DNA from 3 places in the Streptomyces sp. NPDC054841 genome. Region 2 is predicted to be linked to each of the others. Evidence: riboswitches for the same ligand, from Rfam matches in the RefSeq annotation. Region 2 holds a riboswitch; each other region holds the start of a gene.
The links. A riboswitch is a leader RNA that binds a small molecule or an ion and turns the genes downstream of it on or off. The one in region 2 is predicted to bind cobalamin.
Positions count from the first base shown of each region.

Region 1: it holds a riboswitch for cobalamin, as region 2 does, so the genes downstream of both, ACWGI8_RS29110 (prenyltransferase/squalene oxidase repeat-containing protein) here and ACWGI8_RS37925 (ribonucleoside-diphosphate reductase subunit alpha) in region 2, are expected to answer to the same signal.
Region 3: it holds a riboswitch for cobalamin, as region 2 does, so the genes downstream of both, metE (5-methyltetrahydropteroyltriglutamate--homocysteine S-methyltransferase) here and ACWGI8_RS37925 (ribonucleoside-diphosphate reductase subunit alpha) in region 2, are expected to answer to the same signal.

Region 1 covers NZ_JBSGZO010000276.1:2,856-9,117, reverse strand. The annotation lists gene ACWGI8_RS29120 (hypothetical protein) at 1-161, opposite strand, end outside; gene ACWGI8_RS29115 (MBL fold metallo-hydrolase) at 403-1,443, shown strand; cobalamin riboswitch at 1,535-1,682, shown strand; gene ACWGI8_RS29110 (prenyltransferase/squalene oxidase repeat-containing protein) at 1,775-3,034, shown strand; gene ACWGI8_RS29105 (SCO2322 family protein) at 3,136-3,828, shown strand; gene ACWGI8_RS29100 (energy-coupling factor transporter transmembrane component T) at 4,218-5,309, shown strand; gene ACWGI8_RS29095 (ATP-binding cassette domain-containing protein) at 5,306-6,262, shown strand, end outside.
Region 2 covers NZ_JBSGZO010000507.1:447-5,765, reverse strand. The annotation lists gene ACWGI8_RS37930 (ribonucleotide-diphosphate reductase subunit beta) at 32-1,078, opposite strand; gene ACWGI8_RS37925 (ribonucleoside-diphosphate reductase subunit alpha) at 1,078-3,462, opposite strand; cobalamin riboswitch at 3,593-3,735, opposite strand; gene ACWGI8_RS37920 (GNAT family N-acetyltransferase) at 3,788-4,291, opposite strand; gene ACWGI8_RS37915 (hypothetical protein) at 4,605-5,084, shown strand; partial or broken gene ACWGI8_RS37910 (phosphate ABC transporter ATP-binding protein) at 5,306-5,319, shown strand, end outside.
Region 3 covers NZ_JBSGZO010000436.1:693-6,954, reverse strand. The annotation lists partial or broken gene ACWGI8_RS35800 (amidohydrolase) at 1-1,303, shown strand, start outside; gene ACWGI8_RS35795 (hypothetical protein) at 1,409-1,636, shown strand; gene ACWGI8_RS35790 (YbaY family lipoprotein) at 1,633-1,974, shown strand; gene ACWGI8_RS35785 (SPW repeat protein) at 2,110-2,589, shown strand; gene ACWGI8_RS35780 (MurR/RpiR family transcriptional regulator) at 2,834-3,754, shown strand; cobalamin riboswitch at 4,066-4,286, shown strand; gene metE (5-methyltetrahydropteroyltriglutamate--homocysteine S-methyltransferase) at 4,439-6,262, shown strand, end outside.

The DNA of each region.
Region 1 (6,262 bases), on a different contig from region 2:
CAGTCGTCGTCGGCGGCGGTGGCGGAGGCGCGGAGGCCGCCCGTGCGGGCGAAGTCGTGGGGCGTGCCGGCGGCGGTGGCCCCGCCCGTCCCTGCAGCGACCAGAACGGCGGTCAGGCTCACGGTGGTGGCCCTGCGAGCAAAGCGGCCTGTGGTGTTCACGGGTCCTCCCAGCGCTCTTCCTCGCTGTCGACGCACATGAGGTCCTCTTCCAGTGGATCGCAGCGAGCACTGCCTGTCATGTCGGCGCAAGAACCCTCAACCAGAACGATCTTCGGCGTGGCGACACCCGAGACGCAGGCCGGCCGGGGATGCCGGCAAACTCTCCCCGACCATTCTGACGGTCCATCAGTTCTCGTTATAGTGAGCAATGCCCCTGCCGCCTCCGGAGATTCGAGGACGCATGCCACAGGTGATCCAGCACGGCGGAGGCGTGTGGTCCCTCCAGGTCCCCATCCCGGACAACCCGCTCGGCCACACCCTGGTCCATGTCCTCGACACCGGCCGCGGCCCCGTCCTCATCGACACCGGCTGGGACGATCCGGCCTCCTGGACGGCCCTCACCGAGGGCCTGTCCGCCATCGGCACCTCGGTGGCCGCCGTCCACGGCGTCGTCATCACCCACCACCACCCCGACCACCACGGACTGTCCGGTCAGGTGCGCGAGGCGTCCGGCGCCTGGATCGCGATGCACGCGGCCGACACCGCCGTCGTACGCCGCACCCGCGAGGCACGGCCCGGCGCCTGGCTCGACTACCTCGCCCACAAGCTCGCCGCCGTCGGCGCCCCCGAGGAGCATCTGGCCCCGCTGCGCGCGGCGCGCGCCGAAGGCCGGATGCGCACCCTGCCCGGGCTCCGGGCCGCCCTGCCCGACCGGGAGATCGTCCCCGGGGAGCCGGTCGACCTGGCCGGCCGTCGGCTGCGCGCGATATGGACGCCCGGCCACACCCCCGGGCACGTCTGTCTGCACCTGGAGGAGGAGCACCCGGCGAACCTCCCCGGCGTTGGACGGCTCTTCTCCGGCGACCATCTGCTGCCGGGGATCACCCCGCACATCGGCCTCTACGAAGACCCCGACGACTCCACCGTCACCGACCCGCTCGGCGACTACCTCGACTCCCTGGAGCGTGTGGGCCGCCTCGGCGTCGCCGAGGTCCTCCCGGCGCACCAGCACGCCTTCACCGACGCCCCCGCCCGAGTCCGTGAGCTGCTGGCCCACCACGAGGAGCGGCTGGGCGGACTGCTGGAGCTCCTCGCCGCGCCGCTCACTCCGTGGCAGCTGGCCGAGCGCATGGAGTGGAACCGCCCCTGGGAGCAGATCCCCTACGGCTCACGGAACATCGCGGTCTCGGAGGCGGAGGCCCATCTGCGCCGCCTGGTGAAGCTGGGGCGGGCGGAGGCGGTGGCGGGCAGTGATCCGGTGGCGTACGTGGCGGCTCACTGACGCCCGTCCCCGTCGGCCGGGGCGCCGGCATTCCGGCGGGCGCGTCCGCGCGGGCCCGGCAGTGCCGACCGTCCCCGGGGGCCCGGCATACGGACCGGTAGAGTGTGCGAGTCGTCATCACACCGTACGGGGGGAAGCCGGTGCAAATCCGGCACTGACCCGCAACCGTGAGCCGCCGTCGCAGGCGGTGAGTCGGAATGCCTCGTACCGGAGTGACCGGTTCGCGCCATCGGGACCGCCCGGTGGCCGGCACCGTCGAGGTATACGGCGCCGGAGCCTGGTGCCTCAGCGTGCCTGTGCCCGGCTCCCGACAGGAGAGGCACAGTCCGCCATGACCGTTCGCCGCAGCGCAGCAGCGCTCGCCGCCGCTTCCGCCGTGCTCTGCGTGGCCGGTGCCCCGGCCGCGACGGCCGCGCCCACCCCTTCTCCCTCGCCCACGATCCCGGCCGGGCTGTACGGCACCAAGGACCCGACGTACGACGGTGTCTGGCGGCAGTCGCTGGCGCTGCTCGCGCAGGACGTCATGCGGACCGTGCCCGCCGCGAAGTCCGTCGACTGGCTGACCGGGCAGCAGTGCGCGAACGGCGGCTTCGCCTCGTACCGCGCGGACGCCGGCAAGCCGTGCGACGCGAAGACGATGCTGGACACCAACGCCACGGCGGCCGCCGTGCAGTCCCTGCGCGCCCTCGGCGGGCACCAGGACGCCGTCAACAAGGGCCTGGAGTGGCTGAAGTCCGTGCAGAACGCGGACGGCGGCTGGAGCTACAACCCGGGCATGCCGTCCGACGCCAACTCCACGTCGATCGTGATCGGCGCCTTCGCCGCGGCGCAGGCCAAGCCGGGCGACGTGAAGTCGAAGGACGGAAAGACCCCGTACGACGCACTCGTCTCCTTCGCGATCCCGTGTGCCGACGCGACGGGCGGCGGGGCGTTCGCGTACCAGCCGGACAAGGCGGGCAAGCTGCTCGCGAACGGCGACGCCACGGCGGCGGCCGTGCTCGGCGGACTGGGCCGCGGCATGATCGCCGGCGGCCCGAAGCCGGACGGGGAACCGAAGTGCGCCAGCCCGGCCAGGGCGACTCCGGAGCAGGCCGCGCGCAACGGCGCCGCGTACCTCACGAAGGCCCTGGCGAAGACCGGGCACCTGGACTCGCCGCCGATGCCCGGCGCGACCGACCCGGCTCCGCTGCCGGACTTCGGCAACACCGCGGACGCGGTGCTCGCCCTGTCCGCCGCCGGGCACAGTGACAAGGCGGCCGGTGCGGTGGCCTGGCTGGAGAAGAACTCCGCCGGCTGGGCGAAGGACGCCGGACCTGCCGCGTACGCGCAGCTCATCCTCGCCGCGCACGCGTCCGGCGCCGACCCGCGCGACTTCGGCGGTGCCGACCTGGTCGAGCAGCTGAACGCGACCGGCCCCGCGCCCACGGCCACGGACGCGGCCACGCCGCAGCCGAGCGAGGGCGACTCGGACGACGAGACGGACAAGGGCGGCGACAGCGCCGGTATCTGGTGGATCGTCGGCGCGGGTGTCGCGGCCGGCGCGGGCATCGGCTTCCTGATCAGCGGTCGCCGGAAGAACCAGCAGCAGTGATGCCGAGGGCGACCGACCGCACTCGCCCCCGCGCCCGCGCCCGCGGTGCGCGGTGGTACGGGACGCGGTGGTACGGGACGCGCACAGGGGTGGGCACGGTCGTGCCTGCACGACTGACGGCGCTCGTCCTCGCCCTCGGCGTCGCGCTCACCGTGCTGGGCGGCGCGGGGTCCGCGCAGGCGGCGGGCTACCGGTACTGGTCGTTCTGGCAGTCCGACGGCGGGGCCTGGGCGTACGCCACCCAGGGCCCGGCCACGGCCCGGCCGGCCGATGGCACGGTGGACGGCTTCCGCTTCTCCGTCAGTGCGGACTCGCAGGACTCTGCCAGGCCCCGGACCGCACCCGGCTTCGCCGCGCTGTGCGCGGGTACCCCCGCGAAGGCCGGCACCAAGCGCGTCGGCGTGGTCGTCGACTTCGGCACCCCCGCCGACGCGCCGGGGGGCGAGACGCCGCCGGCCCCCCGCACCGGCTGTGCGCAGGTCCGTCCCGACGCCACCAGTGCGGAGGCCCTCGCCGCGGTGGCCGAGCCCCTGCGCTACAACTCGGATGCGCTGCTGTGCGCGATCTCCGGCTGCCCGAGGACGGGCTGCGGCGAACAGGTGTCGGGCGACGCCCCGTCGACGACAGCGTCCCCGCAGTCCTCGTCGCAGTCCTCCCCGGAGTCCGCCTCCGCGCCTGCCGAGACGGCCGAGGCGACCGGCAGCGGCCCGTCGCTCGGCCTCCTCGCGGGTGTCGCCGCGGTCCTCGCGCTGGGCGCGGCGGCGTTCTGGCAGTCCCGCCGCCGTCGCGGATGACCCCGCCGAGCCCCGGCCGCCGTGCCGGTACCGACCGCACACATCAAGCCCGTCCGGCGCTTGAGGACGGACGCACCGGCCGCGCCCACGAGAACGGCACGTTTCCCGCCCGCCCGGCGGCGCCTGAGGAGGGCGCGTTTTCAGCCCGTCCGGCGACGCCTGCGGACGGCCACACCGGCCGCGCCCACGAGAACGGCACGTTTCCAACCCGTCCGGCGACGCCTGCGGACGGCCACACCGGCCGCGCCCACGAGAACGGCACGTTCCCAGCCCGTCCGGCGACGCCTGCGGACGGCCACACCGGCCGCCCCGGCCGGGACCGGTACGCCACGCGCCGCGACGCTGCACACCGCGAGCGCCCGGGGCGGCGCCCGCCCCGTGGCGGAGTCCTGCGCGCCCCCGAGGCGAGCCGCAGCAACGCGCTGCCCCCGGGGGCGTGGTGGGTGTGGGCTCTGGGTCTGGCCACCGCCGCGTCCCGGACCACCAACCCCCTTCTCCTGGGCCTGCTGGTCGGCGTCGCCGGGTACGTCGTGGCGGCGCGCCGCACCGACGCGCCGTGGGCCCGCTCGTACGGCGCCTTCGTCAAGCTGGGGCTCTTCGTCATCGCGGCCCGGCTGGTCTTCTCCGCCGTCCTCGGCTCGCCGATTCCGGGTACGCATCTGCTGGTGACGCTGCCGGAAGTACCGCTGCCCGACTGGTCTCAGGGGATCAGGATCGGCGGCCGGGTGACGGCCGAGCAGCTGGTGTTCGCGCTGTACGACGGCGCGAAGCTGGCCACGCTGCTGATCTGTGTCGGTGCGGCGAACGCCCTCGCCAACCCGGCGCGGCTGCTGAAGTCGCTGCCGGGTGCGCTGTACGAGGCGGGCGTCGCCGTCGTCGTCGCGATGACGTTCGCGCCGAACATGGTCGCGGACGTGGTGCGGCTGCGCACCGCCCGCCGGCTGCGCGGCCGCCCGACCGGCGGGGTGAAGGCGGTGCTGCAGATCGGGCTGCCGGTACTCGAGGGCGCGCTGGAGCGGTCGGTCGCGGTGGCCGCGTCGATGGACGCGCGGGGGTACGGGCGTACGGCACAGGTGCCGCCCGCGGTCCGGCACACCACGTCGGCCCTCACGCTCGGCGGTCTGCTCGGGGTCTGCGCCGGCTCGTACGGACTGCTCGCGGCCGAGGGGGCGGGGTACGGACTGCCGGTGCTGCTGGGCGGGTTCGCCGCGGCGCTGGCGGGGCTGTGGCTCGGCGGGCGCCGTCAGGTCCGTACCCGCTACCGCCCCGACCACTGGGGCGTCCGGGCGTGGCTGGTGGCCGGGTCGGGCGTGGCGGTCGCGGCGCTGATGATCCGGGCGGGTTCGTACGATCCGGACGCCCTGCACCCCGGCGTCGTACCGCTGACCGCGCCCACCCTGCCGCTGTGGCCCGCGGTGTCGGTCCTGGTGGGCCTGATGCCCGCGTTCGTAGCTCCCGCACCGCCGGAGGAGTCGTCGTGATCCGCTTCGAGAACGTCTCGGTGACGTACGGCGACGCCGCCGCGCCCACGATCGCCGGGGTGGACCTGACCGTCCCCGAGGGCGAACTGGTTCTGCTCGTCGGCCCGTCGGGAGTCGGCAAGTCGACACTTCTGGGTGCCGTCTCCGGGCTGGTGCCGCATTTCACGGGCGGCACGCTGCGGGGCCGGGTCACGGTGAACGGCCGGGACACCCGCACCCACAGGCCGCGCGAGCTCGCCGATCTCGTCGGCACGGTGGGCCAGGACCCGCTCGCCCACTTCGTGACCGACACGGTGGAGGACGAGCTGGCGTACGGGATGGAGTCGCTGGGCCTGGCCCCGGACGTGATGCGCCGCCGCGTCGAGGAGACCCTCGACCTGCTGGGCCTGGCCGGTCTTCGCGACCGCCCGATCGCGACGCTCTCCGGCGGCCAGCAGCAGCGCGTCGCGATCGGTTCCGTGCTGACCCCGCACCCGAGGGTGCTGGTTCTGGACGAGCCGACGTCGGCGCTCGATCCGGCCGCGGCGGAGGAGGTGCTGGCGGTCCTCCAGCGGCTCGTCCACGATCTGGGCACGACCGTCCTGATGGCGGAGCACCGACTTGAGCGGGTCGTCCAGTACGCGGACCAGGTCGTGCTGCTCCCGGCTCCTGGCGAGCCCCCGGTGACGGGCGCCCCCGCCGACATCATGACCGTTTCCCCGGTCCACCCCCCGGTCGTCGCCCTCGGCCGCCTGGCGGGCTGGGACCCGCTGCCGCTGTCGGTACGGGACGCGCGGCGCCGCGCGGGCGACTTGCGGGCGCGGCTGTCGGGGACGGAGCCGCGGGTTCCGGGTGCGGCCGCTGTTCTCTCCCCCACCCCGCCCCTTCCCGAAGCCGTGGGCGAGCCCCCGGCCCCCCACCGCGGACCCGCGACGGCGGCCCCCGCCCCGGGCGAGACATGGGGTACGGAGGCG
Region 2 (5,319 bases):
GGCCCCCGCCCGCACGTGTCCGGCCGAGCGGTCAGAAGTCCTCGTCCAGGTCGACCGAGCCCTCGACCGCCACCTGATACGCCGACGGGCGACGCTCGAAGAAGTTCGTCAGCTCCTGGACGCCCTGGAGCTCCATGAAGGAGAACGGATTCTGCGAACCGTAGACCGGGGCGAAGCCCAGCCGGGTGAGCCGCTGGTCGGCCACGCACTCCAGGTACTCGCGCATCGACTCGGTGTTCATGCCCGGCAGGCCGTCACCGCACAGATCGCGGCCGAACTGCAGCTCCGCCTCGACGGCCTCCCGCAGCATGTCGGTGACCTGCTGCTGGAGTTCGTCGTCGAAGAGCTCCGGCTCCTCCTTGCGGACCGTGTCCACGACCTCGAAGGCGAAGTTCATGTGCATCGTCTCGTCGCGGAAGACCCAGTTCGTCCCGGTCGCCAGGCCGTGCAGCAGGCCCCGGGAGCGGAACCAGTACACGTACGCGAAGGCGCCGTAGAAGAACAGCCCCTCGATGCAGGCCGCGAAGCAGATCAGGTTCAGCAGGAAGCGGCGGCGGTCGGCCTTCGTCTCCAGCCGCTCGATCTTCTCCACCCCCCCTTCCCCATCGAGGGCGGCCATCCACTTGAAGCAGAACTGGGCCTTCTCGCGGATCGAGGGGATGTTCTCGACCGCGTCGAAGGCGGCGGCGCGGTCCTCCGGATTCGGGAGGTAGGTGTCCAGCAGCGTCAGATAGAACTGGACGTGCACGGCCTCCTCGAAGAGCTGCCGCGACAGGTACAGGCGCGCCTCGGGGGAGTTGATGTGCTTGTAGAGCGTCAGCACCAGGTTGTTCGCGACGATCGAGTCGCCGGTCGCGAAGAAGGCGACCAGACGGCCGATCAGATGCTGCTCACCGGGGGAGAGCTTGGCGAGGTCGGCGACGTCGGAGTGGAGGTCGACCTCCTCCACGGTCCACGTGTTCTTGATCGCGTCCCGGTAGCGCTCGTAGAAGTCCGGGTAACGCATGGGGCGGAGAGTCAGTTCGAAGCCCGGGTCGAGAAGATTCTTCTCGGCCTTGCTGTCGTTCGCGGTGGTCATTACTGGCAGGCCTCGCAGGACTCGGGGTTCTCAAGGGAGCAGGCGATCGCGTCGGCGTCGGGGGCCGCCTGCTGTACGGGGATGGGTGCGGCGGCGGCCGCGGTGCCGGACGCGGCGCGGGCGATCCGGGTCGCCGGGCGGGAGCGCAGGTAGTACGTCGTCTTCAGGCCCTGCTTCCAGGCGTACGCGTACATCGAGGAGAGCTTGCCGATGGTCGGCGTCTCCATGAAGAGGTTCAGCGACTGCGACTGGTCCAGGAACGGCGTGCGGGCGGCGGCCATGTCGATGAGGCCGCGCTGCGGGATCTCCCACGCCGTGCGGTACAGCTCGCGCACATCCGCCGGGATCCAGTTCAGGCCCTGCACCGAGCCGCTGGAGTCGCGCAGCGCCTCACGGGTCTGCGCGTCCCACACGCCCAGCTTCTTCAGGTCGTCCACCAGGTAGGAGTTGACCTGCAGGAACTCGCCGGACAGCGTCTCGCGCTTGAAGAGGTTGGAGACCTGCGGCTCGATGCACTCGTACACGCCCGCGATCGAGGCGATGGTCGCGGTCGGCGCGATGGCGAGGAGGAGCGAGTTGCGCATCCCGGTCGCGGCGATCCGGGCGCGCAGCGCCGCCCAGCGCTCGGGCCAGTTGAGCTCCACGGCAGCGCCGTAGTGATCGGGGTGCAGAACGCCGCGCGCCGCGCGGGTCTGCTCCCAGGCGGGCAGCGGGCCGCTGCGCTCGGCGAGGTCGCAGGACGCCTCGTACGCCGCCAGCATGATCCGCTCGGCGATCCGCGTCGAAAGGGCCCGGGCCTCGGCCGAGTCGAACGGCATCCGCAGCTTGAAGAAGACGTCCTGGAGACCCATCGCGCCCAGGCCCACCGGGCGCCACTTGGCGTTGGAGCGGCCGGCCTGCTCGGTCGGGTAGAAGTTGATGTCGACGACCCGGTCGAGGAAGGTCACGGCCGTACGGACGGTCTCGTCCAGCCGCTCCCAGGCGATCTCCGCGCCGTCGGCTCCCTCTTCGACGAAGGCGCCGAGGTTGACCGAACCGAGGTTGCAGACCGCCGTCTCGCCGTCGTTCGTGACCTCGATGATCTCGGTGCACAGGTTGGAGGAGTGGACGACCGTGCCGGGCTCGGCGGTCTGGTTCGCGGTCCGGTTCGAGGCGTCCTTGAACGTCATCCAGCCGTTGCCGGTCTGGGCGAGGGTGCGCATCATGCGGCCGTAGAGGTCACGGGCCGGGATCGTCTTGCGCGCGAGCCCGGCGGCCTCCGCCTTGCGGTAGGCGGCGTCGAAGTCGTCGCCCCAGAGGTCGACCAGTTCGGGCACGTCGGCCGGTGAGAACAGCGACCACTCGGCGTCCGCGTTCACCCGGCGCATGAACTCGTCGGGGATCCAGTGCGCCAGGTTGAGGTTGTGCGTACGGCGCGCCTCCTCGCCCGTGTTGTCGCGCAGCTCCAGGAACTCCTCGATGTCCGCGTGCCAGGTCTCCAGGTAGACGCAGGCCGCGCCCTTGCGGCGGCCGCCCTGGTTCACGGCGGCGACCGAGGAGTCCAGCGTCCGCAGGAACGGCACGATGCCGTTGGAGTGGCCGTTGGTGCCGCGGATCAGCGAACCGCGGGAGCGGATGCGGGAGTAGGAGAGGCCGATGCCGCCCGCGTGCTTCGACAGCCTCGCGACCTGGTGGTAGCGGTCGTAGATGGAGTCCAGCTCGTCCAGCGGGGAGTCCAGCAGATAGCAGGACGACATCTGGGGGTGGCGCGTGCCGGAGTTGAAGAGGGTGGGGGAGGACGGCAGGTAGTCCAGCCGGCTCATCATCCCGTACAGCGAGGCGACTTCGTCGAGGGCCCGGACCGAGTCGTCCTCCGCCAGGCCGGCGGCTACGCGCAGCATGAACTGCTGCGGCGTCTCGATGACCTTGCGGGTGATCGGGTGCCGGAGGAGATAGCGGCTGTAGAGGGTGCGCAGGCCGAAGTAGCCGAAGCGGTCGTCGCCGGCGGGGTCGATGAGCGTGTCGAGGCGCCCGGCGTGGGTCTGTACGAACGCGGCTGTGCGGTCCGCGATCAGGCCCTCGCGGTGGCCGACGGCGACCGAGCCGGAGAAGGCGGCCGCCCCCTGTGAGGCCGCCTCCTCCGCGATGGTGAGGGTGAGCAGCCGGGCCGCGAGCCGTGAGTAGGCCGGGTCCTCCGAGATCAGGCCGGCGGCCGCTTCGGTGGCCAGCTCGCGCAGTTCGGCCTCGTCCGAGCCCGCGTGACGGCCCCGGAGCGCGGCGGCGGCGACGCGGCCCGGGTCGGTGTCGGGGAGATCGGCGGTGAGGTCGGTAAGGGTCCGCAGCAGCGCGGTACCTGGCCCGTCGGTGAGCTTCGTTGAAGCAGGATCGGGCGGCGCGATGGTCACGGGGTGCTCTCCCTCGCTCGGCTGGGGGCCGGCGGGGCGCAGGGGCACGGGCGCACGCGTCTGAGAGCCGGTGCGCCGCGTCCACCGGCCTGTTCCGCGAGGCCCGGACGTGTCGGCACCCGGGCCGGACGGACCGGGTGCGTTGCCGACAGGTCCTCGGACTCGTGGGTATGCAAAGGAGCGAATGCAGACCAACTCACCGTTGCGGGACAGTTCCGGATTTCCACCGGATTCCCCTGCTGCGGCAACGGAGTCGAGCATACATGTAGGGGCGGGTCGATGCTGCGCCCCCCACATGTTGTGTCGCGGTGGCGTGGCTCACCCCTCAGAGCTCAAGTGCGTACGTCAGCAGGGGATTGCGGCCGGCCGCCGGTTTCCAGTCCCGCTCCGGGGTTCGTACGAAGCCCAGACGCTCATAGATGCGGTGGGCGCCACGCATCCGCTGCTGGGTCGACAGCACCAGCCGGCGGCACCCCTCGAGGGCCCGGGCCCGCTCGATGCACGCTTTGACGAGAGCCTCGCCCACACCACGCCCCCGGGCCTCGGCGGCGACGGCCAGCATCCGGAACTCGGCCTCGCCGTCCCCCGCGACATCGGCGTACGGCCTCCCGCCCGCCGTGAACGCCACGCCGCCGAGCGGGCGCCCCGAGCCGTCGACGGCGACCAGCACCTCGGACTGCGCGGCGCGTCCGGACACATCCCGCAGCACGGCGAGATAAGGATCCTGCTCCCCTAAGTCCAGCAGGCCGTCCCCGAGATACGCCTGTGCGGTGAGTTCGCCGAGGACGTCGTGCTCCTGCGGCTCCAGCGGTCTGATGATCACATCCATCCCGGCAGTCTGCCGCAGGCGGGCCAGGTGATTCCGCTTCCGCAGGTCACGGGTTTCCAGGGGCCGCCGGTGGTGCGGGGCCGGGGCGGAGGCCGCGCAGCGTCACCGGAACCGTGATCACGATTACCTTGAGTTCCCCGGAGCTTCCCATTCATTTTCCCTCCGTTCGGCCTTCACCTCGCCTTGCATACAGGCCCTACACAACCCGCGAGCGTCAGGTGCGCTCGGGGAGGGCTTTTCCGCCACACGTGCAGAGCACATGGACGGACGACGAGAGGGGGTGGTTTCGACGGTTCGGCCACGGTTCTTGTACGTGATGCGCGTATCGCCGCAGAGACCTGAGGAGGAGAAGCCGGTCGGGTGGCGGCTGATCGGGGCGAACAACCGCGAACTGGGACGCAGCGCCGAAGCGTTCGCCGGCCCGGAGGAATGCGCTGCCGCGATGATCGAACTGCGTGAGAAGGTCGCCGAGGCCCGTGTGCTGCTCTCCATGCCGGACACGGCGGGCAGCTGGACATGGCGCCTCGAGCTCGACGGGCGGGCCGTCGCGGTCGCGGGCAGGCCCTATCTGCGCCAGCGCGAGTGCCAGTACAACCTCAGCCAGTTCCTGGCGGCCGTTCCCGTGGCCCGGCTGGCCGAGGGGATGCCCAGCAGGCCCCGGCTGCGCGGAGTGCCGTTGCGCGGCGCCGCGGAACCGGCGTCCACATGTGCGGAGCAGGACGACGACGGCCACGGCTTCGCGTCCAACGCCCTTGCGCGCGCCGCCATCAGGGCCGGGGCGGGTGCCCGATGACGGTCGTCATGCCGGGGCTCACCGGCCCGTCCGAGCCCGCACCGGACCCCGCGGACGCGGCGGACACGCCCCGCGCCCTGCGCGGCGGGGGAGAGCTCGGGGACCGGCTGTTCCGGGGAGGTGCCCGCGGCAGCGGTGCCGTCGTGCTGGCCATCATGCTGCTGGTCGGCGTCTTCCTCACCTACCGCGCCAACCAGGCGCTCGGCGTCGCCGGATTCTCCCGTCTCCGTCAGCC
Region 3 (6,262 bases), on a different contig from region 2:
GTCCATGGAGGCCTTCGAAGGCGGAACGCCGACGAAGGAGCTGCTCGACGCGGTCGTCCCGGACCGGCCGGTGTATCTGCCCAACCGGGACCACCACGGCGCCTGGGCCAACAGCCGCGCCCTCCGGCTCGCCGGTGTCACCCGGGACACCCCCGACCCCGCCGACGGCCGGATCGAGCGCGACGCCTCGGGCGAACCCACCGGCATGCTCCAGGAAGGAGCCATGCAGCTCGTCGGCCGCCTGACACCCTCGGCCACCCCCGACGACCGGCTCGCCGCCCTGCTGCACGCCCAGCGGTATCTGCACTCCCTGGGCATCACGGCCTGGCAGGACGCGCTCATCGGCGACTTCCTCGGTATGGACGACCCGTCCGGCGCCTACGTCACGGCCGCCCGGGACGGGCTGCTCACCGCCCGCGTCGTCGGCGCCCTGTGGTGGGACCGCGAGCGCGGGGCGGAACAGATCCCGGAGCTCGTCGAACGCCGGGCCGCGCTGACCCACGACCGGTTCCGCGCCGGCACCGTCAAGATCATGCTGGACGGAGTCGCCGAGAACGGCACCGCCGCCCTGCTCGACCCCTATCTCGACCGCTGCGGCTGCGCCACCGCCAATCGCGGCACCAGCTTCGTCGACCCGGCACAACTGGGCGCATACATCACCGAGTTGGACGCGCTCGGCTTCCAGGCCCACTTCCACGCCCTCGGCGACAGGGCCGTACGCGACGCCCTGGACGCCGTCGAGGCCGCCCGTGCCGCCAACGGCCCGACCGACACCCGCCCGCACCTGGCTCATCTGCAGGTCGTCCACCCCGACGACGTCCCCCGCTTCCGGCAGCTCGGCGCCACGGCCAACATGCAGCCGCTGTGGGCCGCGCACGAACCGCAGATGGACGAGCTCACCATCCCCTTCCTCGGACCCGAACGGGCGGCATGGCAGTACCCGTTCGGCGCACTGCTGCGCGCGGGTGCGACCCTCGCCGCGGGCAGCGACTGGCCGGTCAGCAGCCCGGACCCGATCGAGGGCATCCACGTCGCGGTCAACCGCGTCCTGCCGGGGGAGCGGAGCCCGGTGTTCCTGCCCGACGAACGGATCGACCTGACCACCGCGCTCACGGCGTACACCGCGGGCTCGGCGTACGTGAACCACCTCGACGACACCGGCAGCGTCCGGACCGGAGCCCTCGCCGACCTGATCGTCCTGGACCGGGACCCGTGCGCGGGGCCGCCCGAGGCCATCGCGGAGGCCAAGGTCGCGCTGACCTACGTCGGGGGAGAGCGCGTGTACGCCACCCCCGACGCCTAGACTGGACGAGTAAGTCCTATCTCCGCCGAGCGGCAGGGGGTGGAACGCATGGAGGTGACGAAGTCCCCGTCCGAGCACGTTCCATCCCCTGCACCGAGGAGACGCATGAACGCCGGCCCGTCGGGGCGCACCCGCCGCACGAAGAAGACCGCCGCCCGGCGCCCCGCCGGGCAGTACGTGTTCTTCGAGGCCGGCCCCGCGGGCCGGCGGCTGTTCGTGGAGGAGCGGACCGGGCTGCCGATCACCGCGGAGGTCGCCGCGCTCCTGGCGCGGCTCGACGAGCGCGACCCGGAGCGGGCCCCCGCACGGTTGCCGGCGGGCAGGCCGCGATGACGGACACCGTCGCGGGCTTCGTGACCCTCCCCGCCGACAGTCCGAGGACCCTGGCGGCCCGGGTCCTCGTCGAGGTCCGGGACGTCTCCTTTGCCGATGGTCCTTCCACGGTGGTCGGCGCACAGGTCCAGACGGACGTCGAGCTGACTCCGGGGGGCCGCGTGCCCTTCACCGTCAGGGTGCCGGACCTCGACCCCGGCGCCTCCTACGGACTGCGGGTCCACATCGACCTCTCCGGCACCGGAGCCCTGTCCCAGGGGGACCTGATCAGCACTCAGGCCACCCCCGTCCCGCCGGAGTCGGCCGATGGGCTGATCGCTCCCGTCACCGTCGTATGACCGTGCCGCTGCCGCCCGGACACGGTCCGTATCCGTCCCCACGAGTTGTCCCGGCCGCGTTGACCGGAACTGCGCAGAAAGCGTTTCATTGCAGGTGAACGGCCGATTTCACGCTTCCGAAGGAGGCGGCCCGCCATGACCACCCACCCCAGCATCGAGCAGCACCCCGACCTGGCCGAGATGCGCGCACGTTTCGAACGGGCGACCTCGACGCCTCGCGCGCAGGCGATAGAGACACTGGCCCTCCTCACGGGCCTGTACCTGGCGGCCTCTCCGTGGATCGCCGGGTTCAACGGCCTCACCACGCTGGCCGTGTGCAACCTGATCACCGGTGTCGCCTATGCCCTGTGCATGGGCGGGTTCGGCTCGGCCTACGAGCGGACCCACTCCCAGGCCTGGTGCGCCATAGCCATCGGAGCCTGGACGATCATCTCCCCCTGGGTCGTCGCCGGTAACGTCGCGACGACCCGCAGCATCGTCAGCAACGTCATCGTCGGCGTCGTGGCGCTGCTGCTCGGTCTGGCCATGGCGGCCGTGGCCGAGCGCCGCGTCGGCGGCCTCCGCCGCTCTCGGGCCTCCGCGCGCGGCGGCCCGGACATCGGCCCCATACGCTGAGCGCGTCCCGCCTCAGGGAAGGCCCCGCCCCCGGAAAGCTCCCGCACGTGCCGACCGGGTCGGGGCCTTCCCGTACGACGGCCGGTTCTCCCGCTCAGCCGTCCCCGAACTCGCCGTACGGCGGCCGCAGTCGGCAGCCGCGTACGGGGCTGTCCCACCAGCCGGACAGTGGCCGACGGTTCCCGTGGGCGACCACGGTGCGTGAGCTATGTTGAACCCAAGTGGGACGCGAAGGAGGCACACCGTGCCATCAGGGCAGCATGCGCGCGCGCAGGCGTCTGCTATCACGCCGGGAAGGCAGTCTCCCGATGCGGAGCCGACGCCTGTGGAGAGGGTCCGCGCTCTGTTCGGCGGGCACCGGCTGTCTCCCGCGCAGCGGCGGATCGCGCAGTACATCATCGACCACCTCACCGAGGCCGCCTTCTTGTCGATCACGGATCTCGCGGACCGGGTGGGGGTGAGTCAGCCGTCGGTGACGCGCTTCGCCTCGTCGGTGGGGTTCAGCGGGTTCCCGGCGCTGCGGGAGGCGCTGCAGCCCATCGCGCTGAGCGCGGTCGCCGGCTCGGTGGACACGGGGGAGGACCGCCGCAACGAACTGCAGGCGGCCGTCGACGCCGAGATCGGCAATCTGGAGGGCCTGCGCCGTGTGTTCGCCGACACGGGCAAGGTGCTCGACATCGGCCGGGAGCTCGCCCGGTCGGTCCCGCTGACGATTCTCGGCCTGCGGATCTCCTCTTCGCTCGCGGAGTACTTCGCGTACGGGGCGAGGCGGATCCATCCGGACGTGCGTCTGGTCTCGCGCGGGGGGAGCGTGGCCTACGACGCGCTGCTGCAGTCCCGGGAGGCGGGCGGCACATGGGTGCTGGCGTTCGCGATGCCGCGGCACGCCAAGGAGACACTGGCGGCGATGCGGGCCGCAAGCAGTGCGGGCCTGCGCACCGCACTGATCACGGACCTGACGATGGGGCCGCTGGTCGACGAGGCCGACGTGGCGTTCACGGCCGCCACCGGATCGCGTCTGGTCTTCGACTCGTACGCGGCGCCGGGGGTGCTGTCGGCGGCCATCCTCCAGGCCATGGCCGATGCCGATCCCGAGCGTACGCAGATGCGTCTTGAGCAGTACGAGCAGGCCGCTGAGCAGCACGATTTCTTCCTGGAGTACTGACGCGGGCGGGGCCGGGCGACGGTCTTGCAGGGGGGACTTTCACACCCAGAGGTGCATGAATTTTTTCATGCCCTTGCGTACTTGGCAGTAAATATATTTACTTCAGGTGGCACTGCGGACGACACTCCTCCTCGTCGGCCCCACGGTGTTCTGTTAGGGCAGCCTCTCCCCTTGGCTGCCCCCCGGCGGCCCCGGTCAACCCCTGGGCCGGGGCCGCCGGCAAGACGGCCGGTCTGCTGCATGCAGGCCGCCCGCACCCGCACATTCCTTCCGGAATGTGAACAGTGGTGTCCGCGAACCCACGTACCCCCTACGCTGACCGTGCAGCTGGTACGCCCTGTCAGTTGGACAGGAGTGTCGTAAGAGGGAACCCGGTGGGAATCCGGGACTGCCCCGCAGCGGTGAGCGGGAACGACCGCCGTCATACGCACTGGGCCCGGCCGGGTCTGGGAAGCGACGGCCAGTAGGTGTCCGCCGGGAAACCGGCGACGTGCCCGCGAGTCCGAAGACCTGCCCGTTGCCCGCACGCGACGTACGCGTGCGGAGATCCCGGTGACCTCGAGGGCGGGTCGGCGCACACACCAGGCGGACACGGGCAACATCCGGCCGCCCGGTCGCCGTTCCTTCGCGCCCTCGATCCGTTCCCGGGGTCGTATCGGAGACACGCTCGCGAAGGAGAGTTCCGTGACCAGCAAGTCCGCAGCCACGGGAGCACGGGCCACCGTGTACGGCTACCCCCGGCAGGGCCGGAACCGGGAACTGAAGAAGGCGATCGAGGGCTACTGGAAGGGCCGCGTCACCGCGGACGCCCTCCGGGACACCGCCGCCGGCCTGCGCCGCACCCACTGGCGGCAGCTCGCGGAGGCCGGTGTCCATGAGGTGCCGACCGGTGACTTCTCGTACTACGACCACGTCCTGGACACCAGCGTGATGGTCGGCGCGATCCCCGCCCGCCACCGTGCCGCCGTCGAGGCAGACGCCCTGGACGGCTATTTCGCGATGGCACGCGGCACCCAGGACGTGGCGCCGCTGGAGATGACCAAGTGGTTCGACACCAACTACCACTACCTGGTCCCCGAGCTCGGACCCGGCACCGTCTTCTCCGCCGATCCGGCCAGGCAGGTCGCCGAACTCGAGGAGGCGCTCGCACTCGGCCACCGCGCGCGCCCCGTGCTCGTCGGCCCGGTCACGTATCTGCTGCTGGCCAAGCCCGCTCCTGGTGTCGACGACGGCTTCGAGCCGCTGACGCTGCTGGACCGGCTGCTGCCGGTGTACGCCGAGGTACTCGCCGAACTGCGGGCCGCCGGGGCCGAGTGGGTGCAGCTGGACGAGCCCGCCCTCGTACAGGACCGCACGCCCGCCGAGCTGAACGCCGCCGCCCGCGCCTACCGCGGCCTCGGCGGCCTCAGCGACCGGCCCAGGCTGCTGGTCGCCTCCTACTTCGACCGGCTCGGCGAAGCGCTGCCGGTCCTGGCCAAGGCTCCCGTCGACGGTCTCGCCCTCGATTTCACCGGCCCGGCCGCCGCGAACCTCGACGAACTCGCCGCGGCCGGCGGGCTGCCCGGCAAGCGCCTGGTCGCCGGCGTCGTCGACGGCCGCAACGTATGGATCAACGACCTCTCGGCGTCGCTCGCCACCCTCGGCACCCTGCTCGGTCTCGCCGACCGGGTCGATGTGTCCGCCTCCTGCTCGCTTCTGCATGTCCCGCTGGACAGCACCGTCGAGCACGACATCGATCCACAGATCGCCCGCTGGCTCGCCTTCGCCCGCCAGAAGACCGCCGAGATCGTCACCCTGGCCCGCGGCCTCGCGCAGGGCACGGACACGATCGCGGCGGAGCTGGCCGCGAACCGGGCCGATCTGGCCTCCCGTGCGGGTTCGGCGATCACCCGTGACCCGGCGGTGCGCGCCCGGGCGGCAGCTGTCACCGACGCGGACGGCCGCCGCGCGCAGCCGTACCCGGAGCGGGCCGCCGCCCAGCGCGCCCACCTCGCGCTGCCGTTGCTGCCGACGACCACCATCGGATCGTTCCCGCAGACCGGCGAACTGCGCACCGCCCGTGCCGATCTGCGCGCCGGGCGTATCGACACCGCCGGCTACGAGGAGCGCATCGAGGCCGAGATCCGCGAGGTCATCTCCTTCCAGGAGGAGGCCGGAATCGACGTCCTGGTGCACGGTGAGCCCGAACGCAACGACATGGTGCAGTACTTCGCCGAGCGGCTCACGGGATATCTCGCCACCCGGCACGGCTGGGTCCAGTCGTACGGCACCCGCTGCGTCCGCCCGCCGATCCTCGCCGGCGACATCTCCCGCCCCGGACCGATGACCCTGCGCTGGACCCGCTTCGCGCAGTCGCTCACCGACCGACCGGTCAAGGGCATGCTCACCGGCCCGGTCACCATGCTCGCCTGGTCCTTCGTCCGCGACGACCAGCCGCTCGGGGACACCGCACGCCAGGTCGCTCTCGCCCTGCGGGACGAGGTCGACGACCTCGAGGCGGCGGGAACC